4 regions of the Bacillus sp. EB106-07-01-XG149 genome follow, and region 1 is predicted to be linked to each of the others. Evidence: riboswitches for the same ligand, from Rfam matches in the RefSeq annotation. Region 1 holds a riboswitch; each other region holds the start of a gene.
The links. A riboswitch is a leader RNA that binds a small molecule or an ion and turns the genes downstream of it on or off. The one in region 1 is predicted to bind S-adenosylmethionine.

Region 1 (8,175 bases):
TATATATAAGATGGCTTTCATTTTATAACACTCCGCTTACTTGATACGTACTTTCTGTCTGTTTCTCAAACCAATGGATTTTTTCTCTAAAACGGACCACTTCTCCAATTACAATCATGCTCGGATTTTGAATTTGTTCTTTTTTCGCAACATCTACAATTGTTCCTAACGTCCCAACAACTGTGCGCTGCATTGATGTCGTTCCCCGCTCAATAATAGCCGCAGATGTACTTTTGTCTTTTCCATGCTTCATCAGTTGTTCACATATGTAGGGTAAATTGCTAACCCCCATATATACAGCTAAAGTCTCTACACCTTTCGCTAAATGTTCCCACTTCACTTCTTCTTCAACACCTTCTTTCCTATGCCCTGTCACAATAGCAAAACTTGCACTTGCATCACGATGTGTCACTGGAATGCCAGCATAAGCAGGAGCAGCTATTCCAGCTGAAATACCAGGAACGATTTCAAATGGTACACCTTGCTTTGCTAACGCTTCAGCTTCTTCTCCTCCTCTACCAAATACAAATGGATCGCCGCCCTTAAGCCTCGTTACAACTTTTCCCTTTTTCGCATATTTAATAAGAAACGTGTTAATCGTCTCTTGCTTCATCGTGTGATAATTTGGTAGTTTTCCGCAATAAATTAAATCTGCTTCAGGCTTTGCGTATGAAAGTAACTCTTTATTCACGAGACGGTCGTATAAAATAACGTCTGCCTTCTCAATACATTTCAACCCTTTCACAGTAATTAAATCTGGATCACCAGGACCTGCACCAACGATATAAACCTTCCCCATCATCTCTCCTCATTTCTACTATTAAAGTGAAACTTCCATCCTTATATACGAATGGAAGTTTTCATTATTTCGTATTACCTTTTCCCTACTCATGAATAACAAATGCCGCACCTTTTCGAATCTTCTTTTTTTCAAATAGGGAAATCTCCTTTACTTCTGGTAACGGTAAAAAATGCTTTTCAAGCTCCATCTCCGCAAGCTTAAATGCCTGTTCTTCACTTTGAGCAACGACAACAATCGGAACAATACTATTTACTAACACAGCTTCAAATCGATATAAATCCATATTGTCCCTCCTAAGACGCTATTACTTCTTCTAACACGGTATTTAACGCTATTTGTAATGTCTCTATACCAACACGACCGACAAAATCATAAAACGTTTCAGCTGGTAATTTATTCTCTTTGAAATAACTTATAAATGATGCAAGTACTTCAGGTAGATCCTCGCCATCTATTTTCCCTTTTAACTTTTGATTGTAAGCACCGCCATCTAACAACGTTCCACCTACGTATATTTCAAATGCTTCAACAATTCCTTTTTCCTTCGTTTTCATTTTCACCCCTTGTAATCCAATGTCAGCAATTTGACGTTGTCCACATGAATTCGGGCATCCTACCATATGAATACGAACTGGAACATCGAGTGCAATTTGTGTATCTAAGTACTCTGCGATTTTGCGTAATCTTTCTTTCGTTTCTACTAAAGCAAGATTGCAATATTCAATACCGGTACAAGAAACCGCATGACCAATAAATGATTTCGGACTTGCTGATATCACTTCAAACAACGGCTCATTTAGTAAACCTGTTACATTTTTTGGCGGAACATTCGGAATAATGAAGTTTTGCGAATTACATGTACGAATCTGTCCATTTCCATACTGCTTAGCAATTCTTGCAATCTCAAACATTTCTTCTGCATGTAGACGTCCTACCGGCACATTAAAACCTACATATTTTAGTCCATCTTGTTTTTGATCTTGAACACCATAAAAGTATCCCGCATTCCATCCTTTGAGAGCACTTTCTCCTTTACTTTGCAATGGTCCTATATACTCTATTAGTTTCTCTTTAAATTTCTCTGCTCCCCAGTCTGCAACTAGAAATTTCAAACGAGCTAAATGACGTTTTTCGCGGTATCCAAAATCACGGAATATCGTAGCAATTGCAATCGCTACCCCCTTCACTTCTTCTGGTAAAACGAATACATCTAATTCATCAGCTAAATATGGACGAGCTGATAATCCACCACCTACTTTTATATGAAAACCAACTTTTTTCTCGCCATCTATTTCTTTCGTAGCAGGTGTAAATGCAACACAGTTAATCTCTGCGTTTGCTGAGTTATAAATGTTAGAACTAATAGACATTTTAAATTTACGTGGTAAGTTAGAAAACTCTTCATTATGTTGGAAATAGTCATATACCTCTTTCACAATACCAGTTGTATCAAACAGTTCATTTGCATCAATGCCAGCAAGTGGATTCCCTGTAATATTACGCGTTATATCACCACAAGCCCCAGCTGAAGATAACCCAACTCTTGCTAATCTTTTAAAAATATCTGGAATTTGATGAATTTCTAACCAATGAAACTGAATCGCCTGTCTTGTCGTAATATCTATTACGTCACGCCCATAATCTTCAGCGATAGAAGCAAGCACTTCTGCCTGCGCGTTCGTAATAATCCCTGATGGAATATTTACACGCATCATAAAATAACCAGCTTCTTTGGGACGTTGTAAATACAACCCTGCCCATTTGAATGCGTCCCACTCTTCTTTCGGAATAGATTCGAATCCATTCTCCGCATAGTAAGGAATATCATTAAAAATTTCCAATCCATCTTTTTTTAATTTATTTTTCTCAGTCTGATTTAATTTTTCATTGTTAGCCCATACTTTTTCATAACTCATTTTTTAATCCCCCTATATAAAGTGAAACTTTAATCAGTGGGAAGTGTTCATCCCCCACTGATTATTAGTTGAACCAATCGGGCATTTACGGGCAGTTCATCTCCCACCTAACTTCTTTGCCCTAGCCAAATTTCGAGATGGGAGTTTTACTGCCCGGCAAATAGCGGGGTAAAACCACGCTCTTGTAAGTACTTCACGATTTGTTCTGCACATTCTTCAATAGAATACTTGTGCGTTTCTACAATTAACTCTGCCTTCTCTGGCTCTTCATACGGTGAATCAACACCAGTAAACTCTTTAATATCACCCTGTCTTGCCTTTTTGTATAACCCTTTTGGATCACGTTTTTCACACTCTTCAATTGGACATTTTACAAACACTTCTATAAACTCATCTGCCGCTAATAGATCTCTAACTTGTTTTCGGTCTACTCGAAACGGTGAAATAAACGCTGTAAGAACAACAGTACCTTGATCTACAAATAGCTTCGCCACTTCACCAATCCGTCTTATATTTTCCATACGATCACTTTCAGAAAAACCTAAGTCTTTATTTAAACCGTGGCGTACATTATCTCCATCTAGTACATAGTTTCCAATATTCTTTTCAAATAGTTTACGAGCAACCGCGTTCGCCACCGTAGATTTACCTGAAGCTGATAGACCAGTAAACCAAACTACAAAACTATGATGCCCATTTCTTACTCTTCTCTCATCTTTTGAAACAGATGCTGTATGCCAAGTAATATTCGTATCCATGTCATTCTCTCCCTATTCGGTTACTACTTCTTTTTTCAAACCTTTAATTAGCACTTCCACTACTTCTTTACGACTAAATGTACTCGGCGGAACCTCACCGTTTCTTAATAGTTCTCTTACTTTCGTACCTGATAAAATGACATGATCCTCTTTTCCGTGTGGGCATGTTTTCGTCGAAGCCATCGCTTCACATTTCGTGCAGTAAAAACTATGTTCAAAAAATAACGGTGTAATCCCTAACTCTTCCACTGTAAAGTTTGTAAAAATTTCTTGTGCTTCATAAGTCCCGTAATAATCTCCTACTCCTGCATGATCGCGCCCTACGATAAAGTGAGTGCATCCAAAATTCTTTCTGACTAATGCATGGAATATCGCTTCCCTCGGTCCTGCGTAACGCATTGCTGCAGGAAATACACCTAAAAAGACACGATCTTTCGGATAATAGTTTTGAAGTAATACTTCATAGCTTTCCATCCTTACATCAGCAGGAATATCGTCCGACTTCGTTTCCCCAACGAGCGGATTTAAAAAGAGACCATCTACAATTTCCAGGGCAGATTTTTGAATGTATTCATGGGCACGATGTACCGGATTTCTCGTTTGAAATCCAACCACTGTTTTCCAACCACGCTTTTTAAATTCTTCTCTCGTTTCAATTGGATCTAAATGATAAGAAGGAAACGGATTATTTTCAAAGCGTTTTGTAAGAATAATAGCTCCCCCGACATAAAAGTTCGGTCGTTCATATAATTTTTTCACTCCTGGATGAGCCTCATCCGTCGTTTTATACACAAGTAACGCTTCTTTTTCCTTGTCAGGCACAAAAATATCTTCTATTTGAATGACACCATATACATTTTCAGCGTTAACAAGTTTTACTTCCTCTCCAGCTTTCAGACTCTCTGCTACTTCTTCTGTTACTGGTAATGTAATCGGTATACTCCATACACTCCCGTTTGCTAAGCGAAGCGTTTCTACGACCGAATCATAATCTTTCTTTCCTAAAAAACCAGTAAGTGGGCTATATCCCCCTGTCGCTAATAGCTCTAAATCACTTAACGCAATGTTGTCTAGTTCAATTTCTTTTTCGATTTGCGATACGTCGTAAGTCTCCTCTATACGGTTTACTAATTCGTTTCTTATACTCATTTTCTATACCCTCTCTTAGCTTTATTTTCAAATTCATCTTATTGGTAATGAAGACCACATTCTGTTTTCACTTTTCCAGACCACCTACCATCTCTCGAATCTCCACCCTCACCTACAGGTAACGTACACTTCTCACAACCAATACTTGGATATCCAACATCATGCAGCGGATTATACGGCAAGCTATGTTTGTATACATATCGCCACACTTCTTTCCACGTCCAATGAATGAGTGGACAAACTTTAATCGATTGAAAACGATGATCTTGATTTATAAACTTTGTATGCTTACGTGTTTCTGATTGTTCCCTCCTTAAGCCCGAAATCCACGCTTTTTCCGCTGCTAATGATTTTTCTAACGGTAAAATTTTTCTAATTTTACAACAAAGGTTCGGATTACTTTCCCATAATTTCTCACCATGCAACTTCGCTTGTTCATCAAGTGCAAGTTCCGGCTGTTTTTCTATAATATTTAATGAAGGAAATCGTTCCCGCACTTTTTGAATTAATTCATACGTTTCTCGAAAATGAACATTTGTATCTAAAAATACAACTTTAGCAGATGGATTTACTTGGTTTATAAGATGCAGTAATACCATCCCTTCCACTCCGAAGCTACATGCATATACAATTTCACTTTTATATTCTTTATAAGCCCAACTTAATACTGATAGCGCGCCTTTCGTTTCATCTTCTTCTGAAAATGGAACATTATTTTCTTCCCACGTTTCATACGTCAACATGTTTTTTCCCCCTGTAAAAGCAAAAAGACGGTTTTAACCTAATATAATAGGTTAAAACCGCCTCTAGTTTTTCTAGTCAGCGCTTTTTACTTTAAACGTACCTTTTCACTTTTCTCTAATTGAATGACTTTCCCATCTTGCACAACAATTGTAATTGAACCATATTTCATATCAGCAAGCATCGCTTGAATTTTCTCAGATACTTCCTCAAAATGTTCCCGTACACTCACGCGAACAGCCCCCCTTTTTATTCATAAAAAAAATCTTTCCCATTTCGAAAAGACTGTTCGGTAATATATTTTACCTTATCTTTCAAAATGGATTCCATTTTGCTGGATTTAGCACCTTGCTTTCTATAAGCAGGTTGCCGAGCTTCTTCGGGCCAGTTCCCTCCGCTTCTCTTGATAAGCTTTGTATTTGTATTTTATCACAATTCTGATTTTTTTCAATCCTAGTTTTCCGATATATTTTAATTATTTTATTTTACAAAAAAGGAATTGCCCATCCGAACAACTCCTTTTCTCTATTTAAACAAGTTCTTTAATACGTATGCGATCGTTCCCAATAATATTTTCATATGTTTCGCGTTCTACAACAATTTGTGATGTGCCGCCTTTCGCGAAGACGACAGCTGGTCTACGAATTCGATTATAATTATTCGCCATCGAGTACCCGTATGCCCCTGTACAAGAAATTGCTAGTAAATCGGCAGAAGCAACTTTCGGTAGAGTAATATCCCAAATTAACATATCTCCACTCTCACAGCACTTCCCAGCAATCGAAACAAGTTCCTCATTCTCATCATTCCCTCGATTTGCTAACATCGCTTCATAACGAGCGTTATATAAAGCAGGTCTTAAATTATCAGTCATCCCACCATCCACTGATACATATTTCCGAATACCAGGAATGTCTTTCACAGATCCGACTGTATAAATTGTCGTTCCAGCATCACCTACAATACTACGGCCTGGTTCAACCCATATTTCTGGCAAGGGATAATTACATACTGTAAATTGTTCCCTCACTGCACTTGTTACAGCTCGCACATATGTCTCAAGAGTTAATGGCGTATCTGACTCTGTGTAGCGTATTCCGAATCCTCCGCCTACATTTAATACTTTTACTACATAGTTCGCGCGTTCTCTCACCTGTTCTAAAAATTGATGAAGAACTTCAATCGCTCGAACAAATCCAGCCGTTTCAAATATTTGCGATCCGATATGTGAATGAATTCCTAACACATTATAATTTGATTTTTGTAAAGCAAGCTCAATTGCTTGCATCGCTTGACCATTTGAAACTCCAAACCCAAATTTCGAATCATCTTGACCTGTTGTAATATATTCATGTGTGTGCGCCTCTACTCCAGGCGTTACACGGATTAATATGTTCACAAATTGCCCATGTTGCACTGCTAAATCATGCAAAATTTCTAATTCTAAGAAATTATCTACGACAAAACAACCAATATTTGCCTGCAGAGCCATCACGATTTCTTCTTCTGTTTTATTATTGCCGTGAAAATGAATACGAGATGCTGGAAATCCCGCTTGAAGCGCAGTATATAATTCCCCACCAGAAACAACATCTAATGACATATTCTCTTCACGAGCTACTCGGCACATCTCCATGCACAAGAACGCCTTGCTTGCATATGCTACTTGATAAGAGAAACCACTTTCTTTAAACGCACGATGAAACGCGCGGCACTTTCCTCGAATAGACTCTTCATCGTATACATAAAGTGGTGTTCCGTATTGTTTTGCTAGCTGCGTCGTATCGCACCCTCCAATTTCTAAGTGTCCTTGCCCATTGATTCGGCTTGTGCCGTGTAAATACATTTGAATTCCTCCCTTATTTCCTCTAAAACTCATAACCCCAATCTTCTATTCATTGCAGCACGCTTTTAGATAGACAAAAAACGCGCGGAACAATGTTCACACGCGTTTCTTATTAGGAAAAATATATATTGAAAAAATAAACGAGTTGTTATCTCCTCAAAATAAGAAACCGCATCAACATCTCCAAATAGCTCTCCATAAAAGAAATATTATGACAGTACTACATTTATTCAATGTAGTCCCAATATATGAATAAGATGGTTATTCTTATATTTCGGCAATAGTCCCTTTCAACCTATGATCACAGATTCCATTAAATCTCCCATAGCTTACTCTTTCCTATCGCGGCCTCTACCTTTGAGAGTAGATGAGGTAAGTCTATTTAATTTTCAAACATCTAATTGTTGCTATTAACAATACCAAAGGACCATTTTATTTGTCAAACAATTTTTTATATTGTTTTTTTACAGTTTAATTTCGTATCATTTGGTAAGCGCTTTACTGAAATCTTTGACACTTCCCATTCGCCTTCTTCATTATTAAATGTAATCGTTACCTTCTCAAATGGTGGAGCAATTTTCCCAGCAACTCGTTCATACTTCGTTACTTCAATACTTGCTTGAAATAAATATGTACCGCTATACACTTTTTTTAAACTAATAATTTTAGGACATTGATAAGGCTTCAAGCTCCCATATTGCTTTTCAATTGCTTTATTTATTTTCGGAAATAAAACAGAATAAAGGGCATCTTCCATAAGAGGTGCATCATATTGGGCTACCGACACACTCGGTGAAGCAAAAAGTATAACACTACTGCATACTATAAAATATAATAATTTTCGCATTATAACCTCCGTATTATTACACGATTCTTTCTGCGCACGATAATTATCATACATAGAAACTCCGTTTTATTGTCTCCCACTGCCCTTTTTCTACTCAATTATTATAAAAAAGCCCA
Region 2 (8,175 bases), on a different contig from region 1:
CGTGCTGTTTGTCTTCAACAAGTGTATATGTTTGAATAGTCGGTTGTTCCAATCTGAAAACCTGCACAATAAACTTCGCAAGCTCATCGTTTGAAATAAGTGGTAACCTATATCCCTTACCTCCAGGAATCACTGGCATGAGCCCTCTTCGCATACTCATCACAAGCAAACCTAATCCTGCTATCTGCTCTGTACTCCCAGTTTTACTACTACCGACTACAGTTGGCGGATTAATTACAGAAAGCGGATAACCTACTGCTGATGCCTGGTGACGGATATAAAGATCTGCTAAAAATTTTGTTCTCTCATATGGATTTTTCATTTTCAAATAATTGTTTCCTTCTTTAAACACATCAATTGTAATCTTGCTATTTTTATCATCAAAGGGACTCATATAACCTACAACATGAATAAATTGTTGCAAGCCCTTCAATTGATGAATGCTTTTAGCTAATTCACTAATATGTTTGGCGCCATTTAAAAATACGGAAGCTGCCTCTTTACTTGTCGCTTGAATATCCATAGGGCCTCCTGCGTGAATAATCACATCCGTTTTCAATACCCTCTCCTTATCTTCAGCACTTAGACCTAAATCTATTTTCGTCAAATCACCTTCAATAAAGTGCATAACTGCCTTTTTTAAGATGCCTCTTTCTTGAAAAATGCGTATTGCTTTACTTTTCGACCTCACTAAAAGAAGAATTTTAACATCCTCTTTGGCTAATTCTTTCACTAATTGCTTTCCAATAAAGCCTGTTCCACCAATTAAAAATACTGTTCTCATATAAGATCTCCTTTTAGTACTATTCAGTACTAATTTGATGTAAAAAAAATGCTTCTTTTATCGAAGCAATTTAAAAAAATGATCTGCTGTTTTCGTGATTACAGTTGCATCCTTCAATGTTTCTGAAATAAATAACGCTCCTTCAAGATTTGTAATAAAAAGGGATGCAACCTCATCAATATTAATCGTATTTCTGAATTCTCCATTCTCTACCCCTTGTTTAAGTAATAGAGAAACTTTCTTTTGTAATCCTGTAAAAAAAAGACCTATTTTTTCTTTTATTTGCGTGGCCTGTTTAGGACTTTGAATATAAAGAGTAATAAATGGACAGCTCCCCTTATACTCTCTCGACTGAACTCCTTGTGATAATTGCTTTAAAAACAGTTGGATACGATCTTCCACTAAAAATTGGTTCTGAGAAAGTACGTCATCAATTGCAGATTGATACATTTCAATCCAATAATCAACGACCCCTTCTAATAATACTTCCTTATTAGAAAAGTGATAATACACATTAGATTTTGAAACTTTGCTTACACGCACTAATTCATCCATACTTGTATAAGCAAACCCTTTTTCTAAAAATAATGTTGCAGCTACTTCAATCACACGTTTTTGATTCATTAATTTTAACTTTGTCATAACTAGAACTATATAGTACTAATTTAAATATTGCAAGTATTTATATTAATTTAGAAAAAAGTTTGATTAAAAAAGTTCCACTAACATTGATTTTACTGCAAAAAAATCTTATTTTGAATAAAGTTGAACTTAACCCCGAAATTGTTAATTCACTATCGTCTAATAGGGGTCCCATATATACCCATCAACTTAAGAAAAAGAAATGCCCCCAAAACGAAAAAATGAGCGGCTTCTCAAAATAGCTATCTGTAGAGAAAGAAAATTTTAATTTAGGGGGATATGAAAATATTAGCTTGATGGGTATGAAGTAGTGCCCCTATAAACAAAACCCACCAGAAACATCTAAAATTTGCCCCGTTACCCAGCGGCTATCAGAAGAAGCAAGGAATGCTACTACATCTGCAATATCTTCAACTTGCCCTATTCGTCCGAACACAGATGAATTCGTAGCAAAATTTCGTATTTCCGGATTATCTAGCAATTTCGCATTTATATCTGTCTTCGTATATCCAGGCATAATTGTATTCACTGTTATACCTCTTTCTCCAAGATGTTTAGCTAGAGGAAGTGTCATCGTATTTAGTGCCCCTTTACTTAAACCATATGCAATGGACCCTGCAAAACCAAGTCTTACTTCAGCTGATGAAATGTTAATAACTCGCCCCTCCGCTCGTAATAACGGTAATGTTTGCTGAATTAAGAAGAACGGTGCTTTAATATTTACAGACATAATTTCATCAAAAACTTCTTCTGTCGTATTTTCAATTGTTCCTTGTGTACCTATCCCTGCATTGTTTACTAAAATATCAATCTCTGATGTACCAACTCTTATTTGTAATTCATTCTTCAATTGTTCTACTATCTTTTTGATACCATCAATTGAATTGAAATCCGCTTCAATTAAGAATGCCTTTCCTCCATTAGATTCAATCTCACTAATTGTTTCATCTGCAGCTGCTTTATTTCGGCCATAGTGAATTGCAACTAATGCACCGTCGTTTGCCAATCTCATCGCAATCGCACGACCAATACCGCGACTCGCCCCTGTTACTAACGCTACTTTCCCATCAAGATTCTTCATTTTTTCCACCCTTTCTAAATTTCCGTTTAATAAAGTGAAACTTTAATCAGTGGGGGTTTTCTTCATCCCCCACTGATTATCAGCCCTCACCAATCGGGCTTTTACGGGCAGTTAATCTCTCACCTAACCACTTTGCTCCAGCTGAATTTTGAGGCGGGAGTTTTACTGCCCGTTAATGCGGGATAAATCCTATACTTATATTTTTAAGCAAATACTAATAATTTTAAATATAGATTTATAGGTAATTTAGTTCCTTCACTTATGATATTATAGTAATAATTTACGATTCACTTTAGAAAATAAAGAAAGGAGGCTACACAATGCAAAACACAGTAAAACTAGATGAAATCGATCATAAAATTATGAACTTGTTATATGAAAATGCGAGAATTTCTGTTTCAGAAATAGGACGTATTATATCCATGACGCAGCCTGCTGTAAAAGAACGCATTAACAAACTTGAAGATCAAGGCGTTATAGCTGCATACCGAACGAAATTTGAGCCTTCTAAAATTAATAAGAACATTCAAGCATTCATCATGTTTAAAACGAGTCAATGCTCTGATTTCATCCAATTTTGTAATGCCGCTCCCGAAGTAACTGATTTATATCGAATTAGCGGGGAGTTTAATTATATGATGAAGGTCATGAGCGATTCGATGGATTCTCTCGCTACATTTTTAGACTCCTTAATGCAATTTGGATTATCGTCTCCTTTAATTGTTTTAAAGAGTGAGTTTGAGGAGAAATTGTCGTTCTGATAAGAGGGTACTAAGATAAAGATACCGAGTGTATGTGGAAAAATTCTTATATAATATAAAAAGAACCAGCCATAGGCTGGTTCTTTTTTCATTCAATTTCCTACTAGAAAATCCAGAGATTCGTCTCCTTCTCACCTATCCCTGATTTCTCTGCGCCTCTCTAAACTCCTCCTTCACCTTCTCTAACAACCCTTCTACTGTAATTAATCGATACGCTGTATTTGCTAGTGCTTTTGCGGATGTAATTAATGCTTTATCTCCTAATTCTGAACGTGCTGCTTCTCTAAATTCATTCGTATGCGCAATTAAATCGTCTGGACCGATTTTAATGTACGGATGAATGGTCGGTACGACTTGGCTTACGTTTCCTGCGTCTGTTGAGCCGATGCCAAATCTTTCTTTCCGATTTACGTCTTCACCTTGTAATTCTAATTCTTCGGCTACGACGTCATTAAATGTTTTTGTTACGAGTAGTTCATCGATTTCATTTTGGAATTGATGAATTTTCACTTTCGTACCTGTTGCTAATGCTGCTCCTTGTGCGATATTTTTTACTTTTTCTGTTACTTCTGCACATCTTTTTCGCGTTGCTGCGCGGATGAAGAACCTTGCTGCGGCGTAGTCAGGAATAATGTTAGGTGCTTTTCCGCCTTCTGTAATAACGCCATGAATTTTCACATCTGACGGAAGTTGCTGGCGAAGTGCATTAATGCTGTTATACAGCTGAATAATCGCATCTAATGCGTTAATTCCTTCTTCCGGTGAAGCTGCGGCATGAGCTGTTTTTCCGTAAAAATGAAAATCAAGTGGATCGACTGCTAGTGAAGGGCTCGTTGGCGCTGTTTTTCCGCTCGGATGAATCATAAGTGCCGCATCAATATCTTTAAATAACCCCGCTTTTACATAACTCGCTTTCGCACTACCATTTGGTCCTCCTTCTTCAGCTGGAGTACCAAACACGACAACTTCCCCGCCAATTTCTTCAAGCGTTTCTGATAATGCAATCGCAGCCGCAACACTAATTGTGCCAATTAAATTGTGACCACATGCATGACCGAGTCCTGGTAAAGCGTCATACTCAGCTAAAAATGCGATAACTGGCCCTTGTTTTCCTGAACTTTTTCGCGCGATAAAACCTGTTTCATGTCCAGCTATATTGTGTTGTAACTGAAATCCTGCGCTTCCTAATAATAAACTCAACGTTCTTGATGCATAAAACTCTTGGTTACCAATCTCCGGATTCGCATGAATATCGTGACTTGTTTCTATGTACTTTTCCTTATTTCTTTCAATACTCTCTTCAATTGTTTTTCTTTGTGACGTTACTCCAGTCGCTCCCATTTTTCTTCCCCCTTATATTTTCACGTAAAAAAGCCTCTTTCTAAAAGATAGAAAGAGGCTTCTGTATATACAGTCAAAATGAGCTTCTTTCTTATCTTTCAAGTTACCTTGCTGGAATTGGCACAGTATTCATAAAGAATCCGCTGCCGAGGTGTCATAGGGCCAGTCCCTCAACCTCTCGTGATAAGAATTTTCATAAGATTATATTAAATTACATTCATTCTAAGTTCATTCCGATTAAAAGTCAAGGAATTCCTATCCGAATTTACCGAATATCTAAAAATCCTTTTAACACACCAATTGTTTCCGGTGCTTGTAATCTTGCACATACGTACGGAAATTCCATACTACCTTCAAACATCATTTGAGATGTGAGCGGTGCTCCTGCCCAAAAGATTTCATCATCGATTACGATAAACGGGAATGCTTTATTTTGTCTTTGTAACTTTACATTTTTTAACGGAACTGGTCCATCACTATACACTGTTATTTGCGCATTTGTGCGCATTAACGCTTGCCATACTCGTTTATCCACTTGCTTTGTACTTGGAAGCGAAATAATAATTTTTCGTTTTGCGGCTAAAATATCTTTCAATAACCCTTTCGGCTCTTCAAGATTCATTTCCATAAACCAGCGTAAACGTTTCGAAATTTTTCGTTCCCACAATTGTCTTGATGTCGTGCGATCATACACATCTCCGTGCCGTTCTATATGAGCTGTTAATTGTGATAACGCTTGTTTTCTCGAAAGGTTTTTACGCATATAATGGCAATCTGATAATTGAATGAACTTCCCTCTCGCTCTCGTTACGGCTACATTGACGAGGCGATGGTTTTTGTGATCAAAGAATAACACGCCAGGACGTTCTTGCGGATAACTATCCACTGTATCAAATATCATCATATCTCTTTCAGAACCTTGGAATTTATGAACTGTTGCCGCTAAAACTGGTATGTTTTGATATTTCGTTCTCTGCAACATTTCTCTAATACACGTTGATAAAAAGCGGGATTGTGCCCTGTAAGGTGTAACAACACCGATCGATTGAACACCATCTAACAGTCCGATTAACATCATTTGCATCGCTACTAAACCAGACATAATGTTAAATCGAGAACCAGAAGCAGCGTCTTTTAACGAAAAGGCTCCCATTAAACTCGTATCAAATAAAACACTTGCCTCATTTGCGAACGGTTGTAGCTGCGCAAGTTCTTTACGGTCTGAAACAGACGGATGATCATATACTCTATTTTTATAAATAAACGAATTTGTAAACTTCGATATATCCGCATGCATACGTCTTTGTTCCTGCAGCATAAATAGGTTCGGATGTGCTTCTGATTTATTGACAGAATCAACAATCCCAGCATGGTAAAACATATCTTCCCCAAGCCATTTTCGAACGAGTTCATGGTTCGCCATCGCAATTGGAGGTAACTGTAAAAAGTCTCCACAAACGACAATACGTTTTCCAAGTGAAGCAGCTAATGCAATTTGCGGAACATATGCCATACTCACTTCATCTACGACAACTAAATCAAATGTACGCTCATAAATAAGTGAATCAATGGCACATTTCGATAAAGTTGCGCCGATTACTTTCGCATTTTCAATGTATTCTTTTTCTACTTCTTTAATTTTCGCTTTTTGCTTTCGAAGATCACTTTCAATCTCTTGTATACGCTTCTTATCAGCAGAAGTCGCTTTATATGATAAAATCTTTTCACGAAGATCTTGTCGTGTTTCTTCTAAATAGAGTCTTTCTTCCCCCCATGATCCGTTCGTCGTTTCAACTAGCTTCGACGTAAGTAATGTTTCATGATTTCGTATATGTTCATGTTGACTATAACCGTAACGAACAATTTCGCCAGGTGTCCATTTCTTTTTCTTCTCAATTTGCTTCGTTACTTCGCTCATTAATACGTCTACTGCCGCATTACTATGAGCTAATACAAGTACCGATTTTCCTTTTTGATAATGAGCCGAAATAATACGTGATAAATTGTAAGACTTCCCTGTTCCAGGTGGTCCCCACACGTACGTTGTCGGATTGTAAAACGAACGATACGCCAATTCATTTTTCGGATTTTTCATCTTCTCAATATGTTTCGGACCGCTCGTCCCATCAACAAGACGCTTTATACGATTACGTTTTAACTTATCTTTATGTGCCTCTTTTAATCGCTCTTGTAGTTGCTCTAACAATTGCCACGGTTCACTGTATAAAACAGCTTCTCGTATTTCACCTTGTATATAATCATTTAATTTCAGTTCTATTTCTAATCCATGTACAGATAATACTTCTCCTGTCGCTTCCTCACCATCAAACTCAATTCGAATTGGTGAACCTTCAGGTAAGCTTACTTCCGAAATAAGCTGAAATACGTATACTGTACTTTCATAATCTGTATATAAAAAACGACCGTTCATAATAGAAATTTTACTACCACCTATCGTTTTCCAATGTTTAATTTCATACGCTAATGCATAATGCCACTCTTTCATCGTTGCCGATAATGAAGGAGTTTGAGTAGGTGTATTCATCGTATAATCTCCTTCCTTCTCCCCAAACATACTTTCTCACTATACCATATAACAAGCTAAAATTTGTAAGGTTTTTATCTTGCTTATTTTCTTAATTTTCAATAACATATTGTATATAATTTTCAGAAAGAAGGGATTTACATGCCAGTTAGAAGAATTGAACACGTCGGTCTTATGGTCGCAAACTTAGAAACATCTATTTCATTTTATGAAGAAGTAGTTGGCTTACAACTCATTAAACGTATGGGTCACCCGAATCCAGACTTAAAACTCGCTTTTTTAGGTGTGGAAGAATCGAAGGAAACGATACTCGAACTTATTGAAGGTTATAACTCTTCTCTTCCGGCAGAAGGAAAAGTACATCATATTTGTTTTAAAGTAGATTCATTAGAAGATGAAATTGAAAGAATACAGAAACACGGCGTAACCTTTCTATTAGGAGAAGAAATTGAAACATTACCAGATGGAACACGTTACATATTCTTCGCTGGTCCTGATGGAGAATGGATTGAGTTTTTTGAAACGGAGAGATAAAGTGAGACTTTAGTCAGCCTACAATTAGCGGGATAATAACTTTATTATCAACATAAGGAGTAGAAACTGATGAATACAGTTTTTATTATCGTTTTTTGGATACTTATACTCTTTCCAATCCTTTACGTAATCAAGATAAAGCATTGGAATTTAAAAGTAGCTGCCTTATTTGTTGGAAGAATTCTATTAAGTATTATCTTTTTCATAAATGGAATTGTGTTAGGACTGCAACGAAATTGGGCAGAGCCTCCCTATGAAACAGAATGGGATTTCTTTATAAATTCTTTATTACACGGTAAAACTGATGCACTTATACACTTATTACTTCTAATTATTATTGTCACATTCGACTTAATAATCTTATTTTATTATAGAAATAAAAAAATTAGGGTATTTCCCTATTTCTTTCATCTTGGCTCATATTAATGCGTGGGAAACAACATAATTGATTATATGCCAAAACAAAGACAAAAACGGACCTGTTATC
Region 3 (8,175 bases), on a different contig from region 1:
CAAAGCTAACGCCACGCTCAGAGAATAATGAAGTAATTTTTGCAAATACACCAATTTCATCTTTTACATGAAGTCTTAAAAATTTCTTCACAACAATTTCGTCTGGCTCTTTTAATACCTTTTTATACTGCGGGGATACCGCACTATTTCCGTTTACACCTAATCGAATATTTTGCATTACAGCTACTAAATCTGAAACAACAGCTGTTGCTGTCGGTAAACTTCCTGCACCTGGCCCATAAAACATCGTTTCTCCGACCGCTTCACCATACACATATACAGCGTTATATTCGTTTTGCACGGCCGCAAGAGGATGTGTATTTGGAAGAAGTGTCGGTTCAACTGTTACCTCTAATTTTTCACCATCTCGCTTCGCAAGACCGATTAATTTAATCGTGTATCCTAAACTCTTACTGTATTCAATATCTTCTTCTGTAATAGAAGTAATCCCTTTTACCTTCACATCTCCAAGCTCTACATTTGTAGAAAAACCAAGGGTAGCCAAAATCGTCATTTTTCTCGCTGCATCTAAACCTTCCACATCTGATGTTGGATCTGCTTCTGCAAATCCAAGTTGTTGGGCTTCTTTTAACACGTCGTTATATGCTCTCCCTTCATCTGACATTTTCGTCAAAATAAAATTTGTCGTTCCATTTACAATTCCCATTACTTTCGTAATAAGATCTGAAGAAAGTCCTTCTACGATACTTCGTAAAATCGGAATCCCTCCAGCTACACTTGCTTCATAAAATAAATCTGCTTTATTATCTTTTGCTACCGCTAACAGTTCCGCCCCATGTAACGCCATTAAATCTTTATTGGCAGTCACAACATGCTTCCCGCTCTGTAAGGCTTGCAAAATATATGCTTTTGCATCATCAATGCCACCCATCACTTCGATGACAACGTCAATATTTGGATTATCTAAAATTTCATTTGCATCTTGTGTTAATAGAGTAGAAGGTACCTCTACTTCTCTCTCTTTTTCAATATTTTGTACTAGTACTTTCGTTACTTTTACAGGACAACCTACTTGGTGGATAAGTCGCTCTTGATGATCTGTAATGATACGAACTACACCGCTACCAACTGTCCCAAGACCTAATAAACCAATTTGAATTTCTTTCATAATCCTGTCCACCCCTCAAAAATTGTGTTTAGATGAAATTATATGAGTAAAAAATCTGAAAAACAATGTTTTTTGAAAATTCGGAAAAATATAAGTTAATCTTTACAAAGAAAACGTTGCCACGTGTTACACAATCTTTTTTTATAATACATAAGGGGTTTCTTGATACACGTAATAATTCAGCCAATTAGAGAATAATAGATTCCCATGGCTTCTCCACCTTACAAGTGGCTTCTCATTTGGATTATTATGCTTAAAATAATTTTTCGGCACATCAATATTTAACCCTTTTTGGCGGTCCCGTTCGTATTCTTGCTTTAACGTATCACAACTATATTCACTATGCCCGAGCGCAAACACTTGCCTTCCTTCTTGCCCAATGACAAGGTGAACACCCGCTTCCTCAGAATTTGCTAATAATGTTAAGTCTGTCACCTCTCTAATATCACTCTCTCGTACTTCTGTATGACGAGAATGCGGGGCAAAAAACAATTCATCAAACCCTTGTAACAATTTCACATGTTGCTCACAGACTTCATGTTCAAATACACCGAACATTTTTTCCTTAAGAGGATACTTTGGAACACCATAATGATGATACAAGCCAGCCTGTGCCCCCCAGCAAATATGAAGCGTAGATGTTACATTCTTTTTTGAATACTCCATAATACGTTTAAGCTCTTCCCAATAATCTACCTCTTCAAAAGAAAGAGTTTCAACTGGTGCTCCTGTAATAATAAGTCCATCAAATTTCTCATTCTCAATATCACGAAATGTTTTATAGAAACTCGTTAAATGGTCCTGCGCTACATTGCGAGACAAATGTGATTCCATATGAAGTAAGTGAACATCTAATTGCAACGGTGTGTTGCCAATTAAACGAAGTAATTGCGCTTCTGTTTCTTGCTTTGTAGGCATTAAATTTAAGATAGCAATTTTCAATGCCCGGATATCTTGTGTTTCTGCTCGCTCCTTCGTCATTACAAAAATATTTTCCTTCTGCAACACTTTGCGAGCTGGTAAATCTTTATCAATTATGATCGGCATGTTCTTTGCCTCCGACTAGCGCTGCTTCTAAATCTGCAATAATATCAGAAACATCTTCTATACCAACCGATAAACGAATTAAATCTGATGTAACGCCAGCTAGACGCTGATCTTCAGCACTTAATTGTCTATGCGTTGTGCTAGCAGGATGTATAACGCAAGTTCGTGCATCCGCTACATGCGTTACGAGAGTTGCTAGTTTTACATTTGCGATAAATTCTTTCGCTGCTTCTAATCCGCCCTTAATGCCGAATGTTAAAACACCACTAGCACCTTTTTTCAAATACGTTTGTGCTAACGAGTAATTTTCATTGCTATCTAATCCCGGATAATTCACCCATTCAATACGTTCATGGTTAGCAAGCCACTTAGCAACTGCGAGAGCATTTTCACTATGACGCTCCATTCTTAAATGCAGCGTTTCTAAGCCGATATTGCTAATATACGCATTGAATGGGCTCATACAGTTTCCGTAGTCTCTTAATAATTGAACACGCGCCTTCACAATATAAGCTGCTGCACCAAAATTTTGAACGTAACTTACGCCGTGATAACTTGGATCCGGTTCAACAAGTTCAGGATATTTCCCATTTGTCCAATCGAAGTTCCCTCCGTCAATGACAATGCCGCCTAAAGAACTTGCATGACCATCGATATATTTCGTCGTAGAATGAACGATAATATTTGCTCCGTGCTCAAATGCTTGGCATAAATAAGGAGTTGCTAATGTATTATCCACAATAAAAGGTACTTCCAACTCTTTCGCTGCATCTGAAAATTCTTTGAAATTTAAAACGTTCATCGCTGGATTTCCTAACGATTCTGCATAAACAAGTTTCGTCTTATCATTAGCAAGGGCCACAATTTCATCAGCACTTAAATTCGGATTAAAGAACGTAACGTCAATACCAAGCTTACGCAAACTCACTCCAAATAAATTAAACGTTCCGCCATAAACTGTGGAAGAACAAAGCAAGTGGTCTCCGCTACTACAAATATTTAAAACAGCAAGCATAATAGCAGCCTGCCCAGAAGCCGTTGCAACAGCTCCTACACCACCCTCTAAATCCGCTAACTTTTGCTCAAATGCAGCTAAAGTAGGATTTCCAATACGCGTATATATATATCCTTCTGCCTCTAAATTAAATAGCGCTGCTAAATCATCTGAAGTATCGTATTTATACGTTGTACTTTGATAAAGTGGCAAAACACGCGGTTCACCATTCTTTGGTGTATAGCCACCTTGCACACAAATTGTTCCTTTTCCCCATGATTCTCCCATCTCTCATTCTCCTTTCTTTTATACAAAATAAAAAAACTGCTCCTTTCCTGAAAACAAGAAAGGAGCAGTTTGAAAACACGCTCTAAAGGCTCTTTCTTATCTTTCAGGATTATTACCTGCAGGATTTGGCACAATTCCGTTATACGGCTGTTGCCAAGGTTTCATCGGGCCTGTCCCTCCACCTTTTCTTGATAAGACTATGCAATTACCGTTGATTTTATAGCAATAATTTCCTAATGTCAATCAGTTTTTCTGAATGTTCTAAATTAAACACAAAAAATTTGACATGCATAACAAAAGAAATATATTCCATATTCATTCGAAAAAGACCTTTTAAAACCCACGATTACTATATAAAATTAAGTAAGTAGTTTAACTGTATACATTTCAAATTCTCACGAGACCTCAATATATTGAATAAGCCAACATCTCAAAAAGATACTATACATATTCCTTTCACAGTAGCATATTTAATCCTTTCGACATTAAAACTTACATAACGGAGGTATCACATGACAAACACAAAGGACATGCACTATATAATCGTCCTATACGGCATTCTTTTAGGCTCTATAGTAGGAGCTACAGTCTGGCTATTTTTAGTTACAATAAATATCGGCATTCACTTTATTTGGGGATACTTACCTACTATTTTCTCTTCTCCCCCGTATTACACTATTTGTGTAACAACTATCGGTGGTATTCTCGTTGGTTTAACCCAAAAATACTTCGGCACATATCCACGTCTTATGCCGGAAGTGATGGGTGAATATAAAAAAACAGGTAGAATTGAATACCGTTTTGTACATAAAGCTACTTTAACTGCGATTATCGTTTTAATATTTGGAGCTAGCTTAGGTCCCGAAGCAGCACTTGTTGGAATTATCGGTGGACTTTGTACATGGGTAGGGGATCGCTTTACATTTGCCTTAAAAGGAATGAATGAACTAACAGAGGTTGGAATTGGCGCTACTTTAAGTGTAATTTTTAACGCGCCATTATTCGGTTATTTAGCTCCAAATGAAAATGAGGGTGAGCAAATTAACGAATTTTCTAAAGGAAAAAAAGCAATTGTATATTTAGCTACCACTTTCGCTGGCTTTTCCGTTTATATATTACTTAGTAAATTCGATAATCGCGGATCCTTTATCGTTAATTTTGGGGAAGGTTCCCTTTCTCTTAATGAATGGATTGCCTTTCTACCACTTGCTAGTATTGGTGCTATAGTTGGTTTCTTTTATTTCAAATTTGAATTCACATTAGAGAAATTAATCCATCCCTTCAGGGAATACAAACTATCACTTGGAATTATCGGTGGTATTTTATTAGGAATTACAGGAACTTTTCTCCCGTACACGTTATTCTCAGGAGAACACCAATTAAAAGATTTAGTCGTTGAATGGAGTCACTTATCCTTCTGGGTACTACTTCTTTCAGGTGTTTTAAAATTATGTATTACTGCCGTTTGTTTAAATACAGGTTGGCGCGGTGGACATATTTTCCCAATTATATTTGCTGGATCTAGTATCGGATATGCTATAGCTTCCATTATCCCGATAGATCCAATCGCTTCGGTAGCCATCGTCACGACAGCAATTTCAAGCTATGCATTAAGAAAACCAATTGCTATAACATTACTATTACTCATGTTTTTCCCGCTCAATTTACTATTACCAATGCTTGGAGCGGCAGCGATTGGTAATGCATTTCCACTTCCTAAAAACAACGAAGTTACAAACGAATAAAAATAGGCAGTAGGGACAAAAGTTCCACTGCCTATTTTTATTACACACGTTGCTTCAATAACGCGTATAACTCTTCAAAATTTTGTACTTCATATGTTGGCACAATCTCGCTATTATTTGATTTCTTTTCTGGATTAAACCAACAAGTATCAATTCCCGCTACATATCCACCTTTCATATCAGCACTTAACGAATCCCCAATAATGAGCCCTTCTTTAGGAGAAAAATTAGGAATTTGTTCAAAAACATAATCAAAATACTCTTTCATCGGCTTTTGGAATCCTGTATCTTCAGAAACGAAAATATCTTTAAACAAGGCATGTAATCCTGCATTACGTAAACGTTTATCTTGCGTCTTAGAAACACCGTTTGTCACTATATATAAATTGTACTCACTTTGAATTTGATTTATAAATTCAAACGCACCTTGCATAAGTTGGTCTCCTTCTTCTAAGTAGCTACGATAATTATTTTCGAATAATATCCCATCTACCTCTTCCCCGTATTCTTTAAACAAAATCGAAAACCGTGTATTTACGACTTCATCACGGTTGATTTCACCTTCTTCAAAAGCATCCCAAAGACTTTTATTAATTTTTTTATACTGCACTTCAACCTCGCTAGTTAGAGGAATCCCTTTCTCTTCAAAAAGCATACGTAACGCCACTTTCTCCGCCTTTTGAAAATCTAACAATGTATCATCTACATCAAATAGCAATGTTTTATATTTTTTCATAAGCCCTTCACACACTCTTTTCTACAAAAATAAATTTACGTAAATCGTATCATTCCTTCTTGTAAAAATAATAGGAGATATCTCATACTAAACATGAGGTGAAAATATGAAAGTCAGCAAAAATAGCGACGAAATCTCTCATTACATGCAAACTTACAACTTCCATACTTTTTTTTCTTTTGATGTCTTACCTTACGCTGAACTACATTCCTTTCAAAAGAAAGAAAGGATATGTAATGAAGGCGTTGATGTTCCTTATCTTTATTACTTAATTTCCGGGAAAGCGAAAATATATATGAGTCACAAAAACGGGAAGGTCTCCTTAATTAACTTTATTCAAGCACCTTCGTTCATTGGAGAATTAGGATTAATTGGTGTAGAATCCGTTACGAAAACAGTGGAAGTGATTGAAGAATGTATGTGCTTAGCGCTTCCTCTTAAAGATTGTCAGCATCTTTTGTTGCAAGATGCTATATTTCTACAGAAACTATGCAAATTTATCGGCGAAAAAACAATTAGCCGAACAGAAAGTTACGCCAAAAACAATAGCTATCCGTTCGAAAATCGATTAGCGGCGTTTATTCTATTAACAGAACAAAATAACAGTTATACAGAAAAACATACCGAGGCTTCGGAATACTTAAATGTCAGCTACCGTCATCTTTTATATGTATTAAACCAGTTTTGCCAGCAAAATTACTTAACAAAAGACGGAAGAACCTATTACATACAAGATCGAATTCACTTAGAAAAACTGGCTGATGAACTTAAAATATAAAAAAGTAGCATTAACGTTTATATGTTAATGCTACTTTTTTTGAGTGACGATTCTATTTTTAATTAAAATTTGCTTGCTACTTTAGCTGCTTCTTCAAGACCAGCTGTAATGATCTCTTCTGCTTTATCTGGGAATTGGTTATGTCCTTCAATAACTACTGTTTCCATATTTGTTGCACCGAAGAAGCCCATCATGCTTGCTACATATTTAACAGCCATTTCTACTTCAGCTGCTGGACCTTCAGAATATACGCCGCCGCGCGCGTTTAATAATGCAATCTTCTTATCTCCAATTAGACCAACTGGACCTTCTGGCGTATATTTAAACGTTTTGCCAGCTCGGTTTAAATAATCAATATATGTGTGTAGCACTGCTGGAATCGTTAAGTTCCATAATGGGAAACCGAAAACGACTTTATCAGCTTCTAAAAATTGATTTAAATACTTATCAGCAACTGCTACTGCTTTTGCTTCCTCTTCAGTTAAATCAAATCCTTTACTTGCTTTGAATGTACCATTAATCATATCTACGCCTACATATGGTAATTCTTCTTTATATAAATCAAGTTCTACTACTGTATCATTTGGATGTGCTTCTTTATAGTTTGCTAAAAATGCCTCGTATAATTTCACACTAACTGCTTGTTCCGCTGGGCGGTTGTTTGCTTTTACAAATAAAACTGTTGCCATTGTTTTTCCTCCTAGTACTCACTCTTCTGTTGTTATATGCTTTCAAAAAAGGTATCCCTTGTAATTGTTGTTTTGTTGCTTACAAACATATTTTATCTTTATATCAAGACAATTTCGTCCTCACATAGACGTATTTTTCTATAAAAAAAGTCCACCTTCTAAAGGCGAACTAGGTCTTACGACTTTTGTCTTATACAATTCCATTTTTCACTGCATATAATGCTGCTTGCGTGCGATCAGATAAATTCAACTTACTCAAAATACTACTTACATGAGCTTTTACCGTTTTTTCTGTAATAACTAAAACAGAAGCGATCTCTTTATTACTCATCCCTTTCGCTAATAGCTGCAACACTTCATTTTCTCTCGCCGTTAGCACATCCACTTGAATAGAAGGTTCTTCTTCCTTTTCTTCCACAGGTAATGTTTGAGAGAGAAGAGTATTTGCTATATCCGGATGTAATTGAATATTACCTTTATATGCGCTTCGAATAGCTTCAACAAGCTGATCCGGTTCTACATCTTTTAAAATATACCCACTTGCCCCCGCCCTTAACGCTGGTAAAACATGCGCCTGATCAGAGAAGCTAGTTAATACAATTACTTTCACATTTGGATATTCTTTTTTGATGCACGCCGTCGCCTCGACACCATCCATTTCGGGCATATATAAATCCATTAATACAACATCAGGATTCGTCTCCCCTACTTTCACTAACGCTTCTTTCCCATTATTTGCTTCTCCAACTAACGCTAAATCTTCCTGTGT
Region 4 (8,175 bases), on a different contig from region 1:
ATATTATGAACTTTGTTTATATTAATCAAAACGTATTAAATAATCTTCTTTACATTTTAAGTAGCATATTTATTTTTTATTTTATATATGATAGCGGACGCTATTTAAAGAAATATAAAAAACTACTTATTATCCTTTGTACGATTATCCCTCTTATTTTATGTATGCGCTATCCAATCTATATGGATGAAAATTGTATTCATGATTTAAGACAAATACCAGTTATAATAGGCACACTTTATGGTGGCTTCCCTGTTGGTATCATTTTGTTTGCTATTTTATTAATTACAAGATTTTTATTTTATGGATTTAGTATGTTAACAATACTAGTTTATGGCACAATGTTTATCGTTACAGCATTCGCATCCGCAAAATTTAATAAGTATAATAGAAAAATTAAAGTAGCTTATGGAATGTTTTTAACATTTTTTCTAGCAATATTTACAACTGTAATTGTATTAACTTTATCAGATTTTGAAGTGAATAATTTGTACATTATTTATTTCATAATATTACCAACTATTTTGATGTTGTTTGTCATTTATTTTAATGAAGTTTTAAAAGATGCAGTATGTATGCGATCGAAGATGATTAAAATGGAAAAAATGGAGATTGTTAGCCAACTTGCTGCTAGTATATCGCACGAAGTAAGAAATCCCTTAACTGTCGTAAAAGGATTTACTCAACTTTTAAAAACACCTAATTTAACTCCAGAATCAAGAGATGAGTATATTGAACATATACTTGAAGAGTTACATCGTGCACAAGGAATTATTGATGATTATTTAACGTTTGCCAAACCTGCTTCAGAAAAATTAGATCATATTTCAGTAGAACAAGAGTTGAACCGAGTTATTAATATGATCTTACCATTATGCAATATGAATACAATACATATTACAAAAGATTTTTCCACGGCAACAATTGTAGGCAATAAACAGCACTTTCAACAATGTTTTTTAAACTTAATAAAAAATGGTATTGAAGCAATGCCTAATGGTGGTACTTTACATATCTCCTCATCTATTAGTAATAATAAAGTTATTATTCGAATTGAGGATAGCGGAATTGGTATGTCACAAGATCAAATAAATCGATTTGGTGAACCATATTTTAGTACAAAAACGAAAGGTACAGGTTTAGGTACAATGGTTGCTGTTAAGATCATTGAAACGATGCAAGGTAGTTTAAAAATCCGAAGCGTTGTTAATAAAGGTACAACTTTGACAATTACATTGCCGAGATGTAATAACAACTCATCTGAAAACAAATAAAAAAGGAGCAATTATGCTCCTTTTTTATTTGTTTCGATACATAAGTATCTTCTATGTTTTTTAAGTTTACATTTGTGGAGACTAATTAGAAATTAGTACCCTCCGCCCCAGCAGCTGCATCCAACGATAATTAATAAAATAAATAACACAACTAATAAAGCGAAACCTCCACCAAAACCACAAGAACCACCGTAACTCATATTTTCTCCTCCTTTTGGTTTGAAAACTAATAGGTAGTTGATCATTTTAACTGGTTCGTATTATACATTATGTAAATATCCCTTTTTTGAGCATGTCTACATAAAAATAAGTAAAAGCACTCATTTGAGAGTGCTTTAAAATGGATACCAAAAATTTTGAAATACATGTAACTTTAAATACACTGCAACAATTAAAATAAAAACACCTACAAATAAAGCAATGAAATCCCCGCTTTTCGCTTTATTTGTATAAAACCAAGTTCGTGTATTCTTCTTTCCAAATCCTCTTAAATCCATTGCATTTGAAACTGTATCGATTCTATCTAGTGAATGGATAATTAAAGGCCAGAAAATTAAGACACGGTTTTTCATACGAATCCATAAACTTGCTTCTCCTTTTTCAAAAGCTACTCCTCTCGCCTCTTGCGCATGTTTAATAACTTTATATTCGGACTGAATATCAGGTATATAACGTAATGCAATATTTATTGCATATGTAATCTTATAATGAATTCGAAATTTACTTAAGCTACTCACAAATTTGCTTGGATCAGTCGTATATATAAAAATAAGTGTAAATGGTAATAACGTAAAATATTTTAATGAAAGTGTAGCTGCATAAAATAATGTTTCACATGTAATTGTTGCATATCCGATATGTAAAAACGAAGTATATGATTCGGTTAATTCAGATCCATGAGTTGGTGTAATAAATAAAATCATTACAGAATTTAATAAACTAAATGTAAATATAACAGTAAAAACAATACAAATTTTACGAAATGGAATTTTTGCAACTAGAAGTCCGATACAGCCAATCATAAAAACAATAAGCAATATGCGAAAATCAAGAAACAAAAAAGTAAGCGTCATACAAAAAATAAATAATAACAATTTCACTGCTCCATCCATACGATGAAAGTATGTACTATACATGTTCCTCCCTCCTAGTAACCTCAAAATAAAGTTCTATAAACCTTTCAGGGTATGCAATCCCACTAAATTTAACTAACTTGAATAATGAACTTTCCCTAAGTTTCGCTCTTTGTAACGTTTCTGAATGTCCTAATACGATAGACGAGGTATTATTCGCAATAATTTCCCCTTCATGTAAAACGATTGCTCTGTCTGCATATTCTAATGCGAGATTCATATCGTGTGTGATAAAAATAAAAGATATTCCCTTTGCAGCTAGTTTTTTAATAAACGACATAAACTGTTTATAATGATAATAATCTTGTCCCGCTGTCGGTTCATCTAAAATGATAAGTTTCGGATTTGTTGTTAGTACAGATGCAATCGTTACTCTCTTTTTTTGTCCATAACTTAATGCCTGAATTGGCCAATTACGAAATGGATACAAACCACAAATTTTTAATGTTTCTTCCGCCCTAAGCTTAATTTCTTCATTTGAAACCTTTTTTAATTTTAATGAAAATGTAACCTCTTCTATAACAGTAGGTTGCGTAATCATATGATTTGGATTTTGCATCACATAAGATATAACTTCACCACGTTTACGAATAGACCAAGAATTGATATTTACTTCATCAAATACAATCCTATCATTTTTTGTTTTGTTTATGCCTATAAGACTATGAGCTAATGTTGATTTACCAGCTCCATTATGGCCCAAAAGTGCTACAATTTCACCTTCATATATTGAGAAATTTACATTGTCCAATACTTTTTGTTTATTAGAATAGGAGAATGACAAATTCTCTACTTTCAATAATTCTTTTTTTGTAGGGGTACCTTTACAAAAAACTTGCTTCTCCATCCACTCATCTATTACGCTACGAACACTTTCCCTTTGAAGATTTTCAAGTGGGTAGTATATTACGTCATTATTACCATCAAACTGCAATTTCTTTAATACTTCTATGTACATAGGCTCTCTTAAGCCGATAGATGGTAATATATTTGACGCAAAAATCTCTTCTGGTGTCCCTATCGTAACAATTTCCCCTTCATCCATTAAAATGATTTTATCTAAATCCAGATTTAACATTTCTTCTATTCGATGTTCAATAATTACAATTGTTTTATTATATTGTTTATGTATATCTTTAATAAGTTCTATTGTATGTAAGCTACTGACAGGATCTAAATTCGCTAAAGGTTCATCAAATAATAATATATCAGCATTCGTTGTTAACAACCCTGCTAGAGAAACGGTTTGTTTTTGACCTCCTGATAATTCATGTGGACTTTGTTTATGAAAAGAATGCATCTTTACCTTTTTTAATGAGTCTGAAACAATTTTTTTCATTTCATTTTGATTTACACATTCATTTTCTAAATAAAAAGCTACATCTTCTTCTACTGTAAGACCAATAAATTGAGCATCTTGATCTTGCAAAATTGTTCCTACCTGTTTACTCTGTTCAAAAACACTGCCTTTCCTCGGATCTTTGCCGGCAATTAAAATATTACCAGTACTAATCCCCCCATAAGAAAAGGGGATTAGCCCATTGATACAATGAGCTAAAGTTGACTTCCCTGAACCACTTCGTCCAGCAATTAGTACTTTTTCTCCAGGGTATATATGAAATGTAATGTCTTTTACAGTAGGCTGCGCAGCATGTTCATATTGAAAGCTGAATTGTTCAAAAGAAATAATTGGTTGCATGTTAACATCCCTACTTTTCAATTTTTAAATGTGTATGTTTCTTATTAGATTTAGCTAGACCTATTGTAATTGGCAATCCAAGAACTAGAAATACAATAACATCAGCAATTGTTGCTCCTAATACTTGTATAACAATTTTGTCAAATGGTTCTCCCATCACAATAACATCGAATGCCCCAGCAAATATAATAGCAATGACAATACCAATTAACCCAGTAATGGCTAAATAAGAAATATCCCGCTTATTATACATACCGTTTTTCACACTAAAGCTAACTCTTTTTTGAATGAGTCCCATTGCAAAGCCGATAATGCCTGAACTTATAACCCAACCCCACCAAATACCCCATCCAGCGATTGTATCTGTTACTGTATGACCGATAAGTCCTATTAAAAGTCCTGCTACTGGACCAAATAACGCTCCAAAAACGGTTAAAATAGCTAATGCAGGTTTAATAAATGTATTTGGTGCAATAGAAAATCCCCAAAGTCCTAATATCCCGTATAATGCTGCTCCAATTCCGATTGCTACTACTAACTTTGTTGATAATTTGTTCATTACAATTCCCCTCCCATATTAGTCAACTTTTATTACTCTATATTTATTTTGAAAATGAATTATGCATCGACACTCCCTTTCTATACAACAAAAAATGACCCCTTACATAAGAGGTCATTTTCTTCACGTTCAAGAATCCTCTTATCTTCCAAAAAACACATCGTGTCCTCTGCGGAATTAGCACCTTCCTATAAATTTATATAGGGGTTGCTGAGGTTTCATAGGGCCGTTCCCTCCACCTCTCTGGATAAGTATTAATTTGTAATTCGTATTATGGCACTAATAAGTATAAATTTCAACACTTTTCTAATTATTTTTATTTTTTGTTTAACGGTACGTTTAAACCATTGTATTCTTATCGGAATTGTGAAATAATGAATTCAAAATAGTTACGGGAGGAATGTACGATGAAAGTAATCGGTTTAATTGGTGGACTAAGTTGGGAATCTACATCGTTATACTATAAACATATTAATACACTTACACTCTCTCAATATGATCAAAATGCAAAGCTTGTTTTATATAGCATGGACTTTGGTGAAGTAACTACTTTATTACAAAATCATCAATATGAAGAAGTGAAAAACGAATTAGTCACAGTTGCAAAAAAGGTTGAAAAATCCGGAGCTGATTGTTTATTAATGTGTTCCAATACGGTCCATTTATTTGCTGAAGAAGTAGAAAATGCAATATCTATTCCACTACTTCACATTGGTGATGTAAGTGCTAAAGAAATGGTAGAACAGAATATAAAGCGTATCGGACTATTGGGTACGAAACAAACGATGGAACAAGACTTCTATAAATCACGTCTAACAAATTTTAATATTGAGACGATCATCCCAAATGAAGAGGAAAGAAATTTTATTCATCATGTTATTTTAAATGAATTAAGTAAAGGAATTATTTCAGAAACATCAAAAGAAAAACTTTTACAAATTACAAACTCATTAATTCAAAACGGCGCAGAAGGTATATTGCTAGGCTGCACTGAAATACCATTGCTCATTTCCCAAAACGACCTTACTGTACCTGTTTTTGATACCGCTTTTTTACATGCAAATACTGCTGTGCAGTTTGCAGGATAATAATATAAAAGCATAACGGTTAATCCTCTATGTTTTTATATTGTCCACACTATTTATTTAAAAGAGATTTTATAACTGTAATTGCTTCTTTAGTACCAACACATTCTAAAAAACTATCATTCAGTTTTCGTATACCATGTTTATACTTTTCATTTGAAAGAACGTCTGTTACCGCTTCATTTAAAGTTTGCACATTAACATGCTCTTTCAATAATCGATGTGCTGCTTCAAGTTCAGTTAATCTTTGTGCTATCATTGGCTGGTCTTTATCGTGTGGAATTATAACAAATGGGACATTAAAATAAATGGCATCGTGAACGCTATTCATACCACCATGTGTAATGAAAACATCTGCTTCACTTAATATTTCTGATTGGGGTACGTATGAAGCAATTATAAAATGGTCTGGCGCTTTTTTAATTTTAGAACGATCATTTCGATCACCAATTGCCATTACGACTATCCCTTCAAAATCTGAGAAAGTATCAATACAAGTATTAAAGAATGGTTCGAGTCCTTCAAGTAGTGTCCCCATTGAAATATAAATAACTTTCTTATCTTTAAGCAATTCAAATGGAAACTCTACATTTGTTTTACGATTTGAAATACTAGGCCCAATAAAAATGTTATTTTCTCCGAATGAATCGCTATTAGGTTGAAAATAACGACTTGTGTACACGAGTGAAATATCTCCCTTATTATGCATAAATTGAAGATTATTTTTGGGCTTTACTCCAAATTCATGTTCCATTTGATATAGTAACTTTTTAGAAAGTTCATCGGGTCGGAATTGTATTTCTGCATTTGGATGAAAAGGTAAAGTCTCCAAAAACTCTGGGGGAATTAAAAATATAGGAGAAGAAAGTACGCCTGGAATTTGTAAATACTCCTTTACTAAATCTCCAGCACCAAATATATCGTAAATTACGAAATCAAAATTGATGCTCTCACATAATTGTTTTGTAATTTCTAATATATATAAAGAAGTTTGAACATGTACATGAAAGAAAGAATTCAGCCCATATGAGGTTTCAGTATCAATGGAAATCTCCTTTAATAAATCTGGATGAGTATATACAGTGGCTCCCAAATCTTCAATTCTGCTTTTAAAGTGTTCTGTTGTAATATAATGTACGTGATCACCCCGTTCAGTAAAAGCTTTGACTAAACGTAATGTAGGATTTACATGTCCCTCTGCTGGAAAATTAACCACTAAAATATTTAGCACTTATTTCTCACTCCTTACATTTCAATACTCTTATTAATCATACTGTAATTATTACCGTCAATCTTCCCCTAATAGTCCTAATATACTTACTACTTTATATTGATAAATAATTGTCAGTTAATAAATTAAAAAAGGCATCTACATAAGTAGATACCTAACCGTGATAAGGAGTGTTCTGTGAGGTTAGAATAAGCTTTTCAGCTTGTCCTATGCTATCAATATATGATTTATTTTATAAAGTGTGCATAGTTGATAGAATGATTTCATCCTTCTCTATCATCCATTTTGAATCTATTTCTAAATAAGACGACTCTAGTTTCTATAACATTTCATATGTTTTAATCTTCTTGAGAGCTATCTATTTTTGTAGTTTCTCCAGTCAATCGCTTATTTTTTAATTCAAAATAAGCATCTAAAACTTCTTTTCCAATATCAGAGTTAATACCAGATTTATCATTAATAACCCACGGCACAACTACAGAGAATGCTACTTCAGGATTATCATACGGCGCATATCCTGCTAACGTTAAGTTATAACATTCTCTTCGCTCACCTTTTTCATTTCTTCCTATATCACTTTCTCCACCGTATACAGTCTGTGCTGTCCCTGTTTTACCTGCTGGCTTATAAGATGCTTTTTGGAACGCCCTTACTCCTGTTCCATCACCTTCTTGGAATACCCTTCTAAATCCTTCTTTTACTTGATTTATATATTCCTCTTTCATATCTATCTTATTTAAAACGATTGGTTCTACTGAATGCACCACTTTACCAATCTCATCTTTTTGCGACGTTTGCTCTCTTACCTCTTGAACAATTTGTGGCTTCATTCGATATCCACCGTTTGCGATTGTTGAAATATACTGTACAAGCTGAAGTGGCGTATAGGTGTCATACTGGCCAATTGAGTAGTCTAGTAAGAAACCAGGTTGATTATCTTTTTTACCAATTTGTCCAGCTGTTTCATTCGGTAAATCGATGCCCGTTGGAACACCTAATCCAAATTGCCTGAAATAATACCTCATTTTATCAAAGTACTCCTGTTTAATATTTAATGAACTATTTTTCACATAATCTACACCTGCAATTTTTAATGCTGTATTAAACATATAAACGTTTGAAGAGACTTGTAACGCTCTTAAATCATCAATATTTCCAAACTCTTTCCAAGACTTTTTTTCCTTTGTTCCTTTA

Region 2: linked by a shared signal. The riboswitch ahead of AC3WTA_RS23115 (M20 family metallopeptidase) and the one ahead of AC3WTA_RS14730 (YezD family protein) in region 1 are both predicted to bind S-adenosylmethionine.
Region 3: linked by a shared signal. The riboswitch ahead of AC3WTA_RS25205 (bifunctional O-acetylhomoserine aminocarboxypropyltransferase/cysteine synthase) and the one ahead of AC3WTA_RS14730 (YezD family protein) in region 1 are both predicted to bind S-adenosylmethionine.
Region 4: linked by a shared signal. The riboswitch ahead of AC3WTA_RS02125 (ECF-type riboflavin transporter substrate-binding protein) and the one ahead of AC3WTA_RS14730 (YezD family protein) in region 1 are both predicted to bind S-adenosylmethionine.

Annotation. Positions count from the first base shown of each region.
Region 1 covers NZ_JBYTDP010000003.1:463,219-471,393, reverse strand. Annotated here, with positions in the region: gene AC3WTA_RS14765 (sirohydrochlorin chelatase) at 1-21, opposite strand, end outside; gene cobA (uroporphyrinogen-III C-methyltransferase) at 23-799, opposite strand; gene AC3WTA_RS14755 (DUF3906 family protein) at 885-1,085, opposite strand; gene AC3WTA_RS14750 (nitrite/sulfite reductase) at 1,096-2,718, opposite strand; gene cysC (adenylyl-sulfate kinase) at 2,865-3,476, opposite strand; gene sat (sulfate adenylyltransferase) at 3,489-4,625, opposite strand; gene AC3WTA_RS14735 (phosphoadenylyl-sulfate reductase) at 4,664-5,368, opposite strand; gene AC3WTA_RS14730 (YezD family protein) at 5,455-5,598, opposite strand; SAM riboswitch class I at 5,671-5,779, opposite strand; gene lysA (diaminopimelate decarboxylase) at 5,896-7,212, opposite strand; lysine riboswitch at 7,393-7,574, opposite strand; gene AC3WTA_RS14720 (DUF3888 domain-containing protein) at 7,664-8,059, opposite strand.
Region 2 covers NZ_JBYTDP010000007.1:25,554-33,728, reverse strand. Annotated here, with positions in the region: gene AC3WTA_RS23135 (alpha/beta fold hydrolase) at 1-784, opposite strand, end outside; gene AC3WTA_RS23130 (TetR/AcrR family transcriptional regulator) at 842-1,408, opposite strand; gene AC3WTA_RS23125 (SDR family oxidoreductase) at 1,743-2,507, opposite strand; gene AC3WTA_RS23120 (Lrp/AsnC family transcriptional regulator) at 2,828-3,268, shown strand; gene AC3WTA_RS23115 (M20 family metallopeptidase) at 3,404-4,609, opposite strand; SAM riboswitch class I at 4,698-4,799, opposite strand; gene AC3WTA_RS23110 (AAA domain-containing protein) at 4,875-7,184, opposite strand; gene AC3WTA_RS23105 (VOC family protein) at 7,296-7,688, shown strand; gene AC3WTA_RS23100 (hypothetical protein) at 7,758-8,114, shown strand.
Region 3 covers NZ_JBYTDP010000009.1:44,053-52,227, forward strand. Annotated here, with positions in the region: gene AC3WTA_RS25195 (homoserine dehydrogenase) at 1-1,129, opposite strand, end outside; gene metA (homoserine O-acetyltransferase MetA) at 1,271-2,176, opposite strand; gene AC3WTA_RS25205 (bifunctional O-acetylhomoserine aminocarboxypropyltransferase/cysteine synthase) at 2,160-3,458, opposite strand; SAM riboswitch class I at 3,552-3,656, opposite strand; gene AC3WTA_RS25210 (chloride channel protein) at 3,971-5,203, shown strand; gene AC3WTA_RS25215 (YjjG family noncanonical pyrimidine nucleotidase) at 5,244-5,939, opposite strand; gene AC3WTA_RS25220 (transcriptional regulator YeiL) at 6,046-6,717, shown strand; gene AC3WTA_RS25225 (FMN-dependent NADH-azoreductase) at 6,780-7,406, opposite strand; gene AC3WTA_RS25230 (response regulator) at 7,597-8,175, opposite strand, start outside.
Region 4 covers NZ_JBYTDP010000001.1:389,039-397,213, forward strand. Annotated here, with positions in the region: gene AC3WTA_RS02105 (LytS/YhcK type 5TM receptor domain-containing protein) at 6-1,274, shown strand; gene AC3WTA_RS02110 (YjcZ family sporulation protein) at 1,367-1,474, opposite strand; gene AC3WTA_RS02115 (energy-coupling factor transporter transmembrane component T family protein) at 1,610-2,410, opposite strand; gene AC3WTA_RS02120 (ABC transporter ATP-binding protein) at 2,403-4,106, opposite strand; gene AC3WTA_RS02125 (ECF-type riboflavin transporter substrate-binding protein) at 4,117-4,665, opposite strand; SAM riboswitch class I at 4,804-4,919, opposite strand; gene AC3WTA_RS02130 (aspartate/glutamate racemase family protein) at 5,073-5,753, shown strand; gene AC3WTA_RS02135 (macrolide family glycosyltransferase) at 5,803-6,981, opposite strand; gene AC3WTA_RS02140 (peptidoglycan D,D-transpeptidase FtsI family protein) at 7,320-8,175, opposite strand, start outside.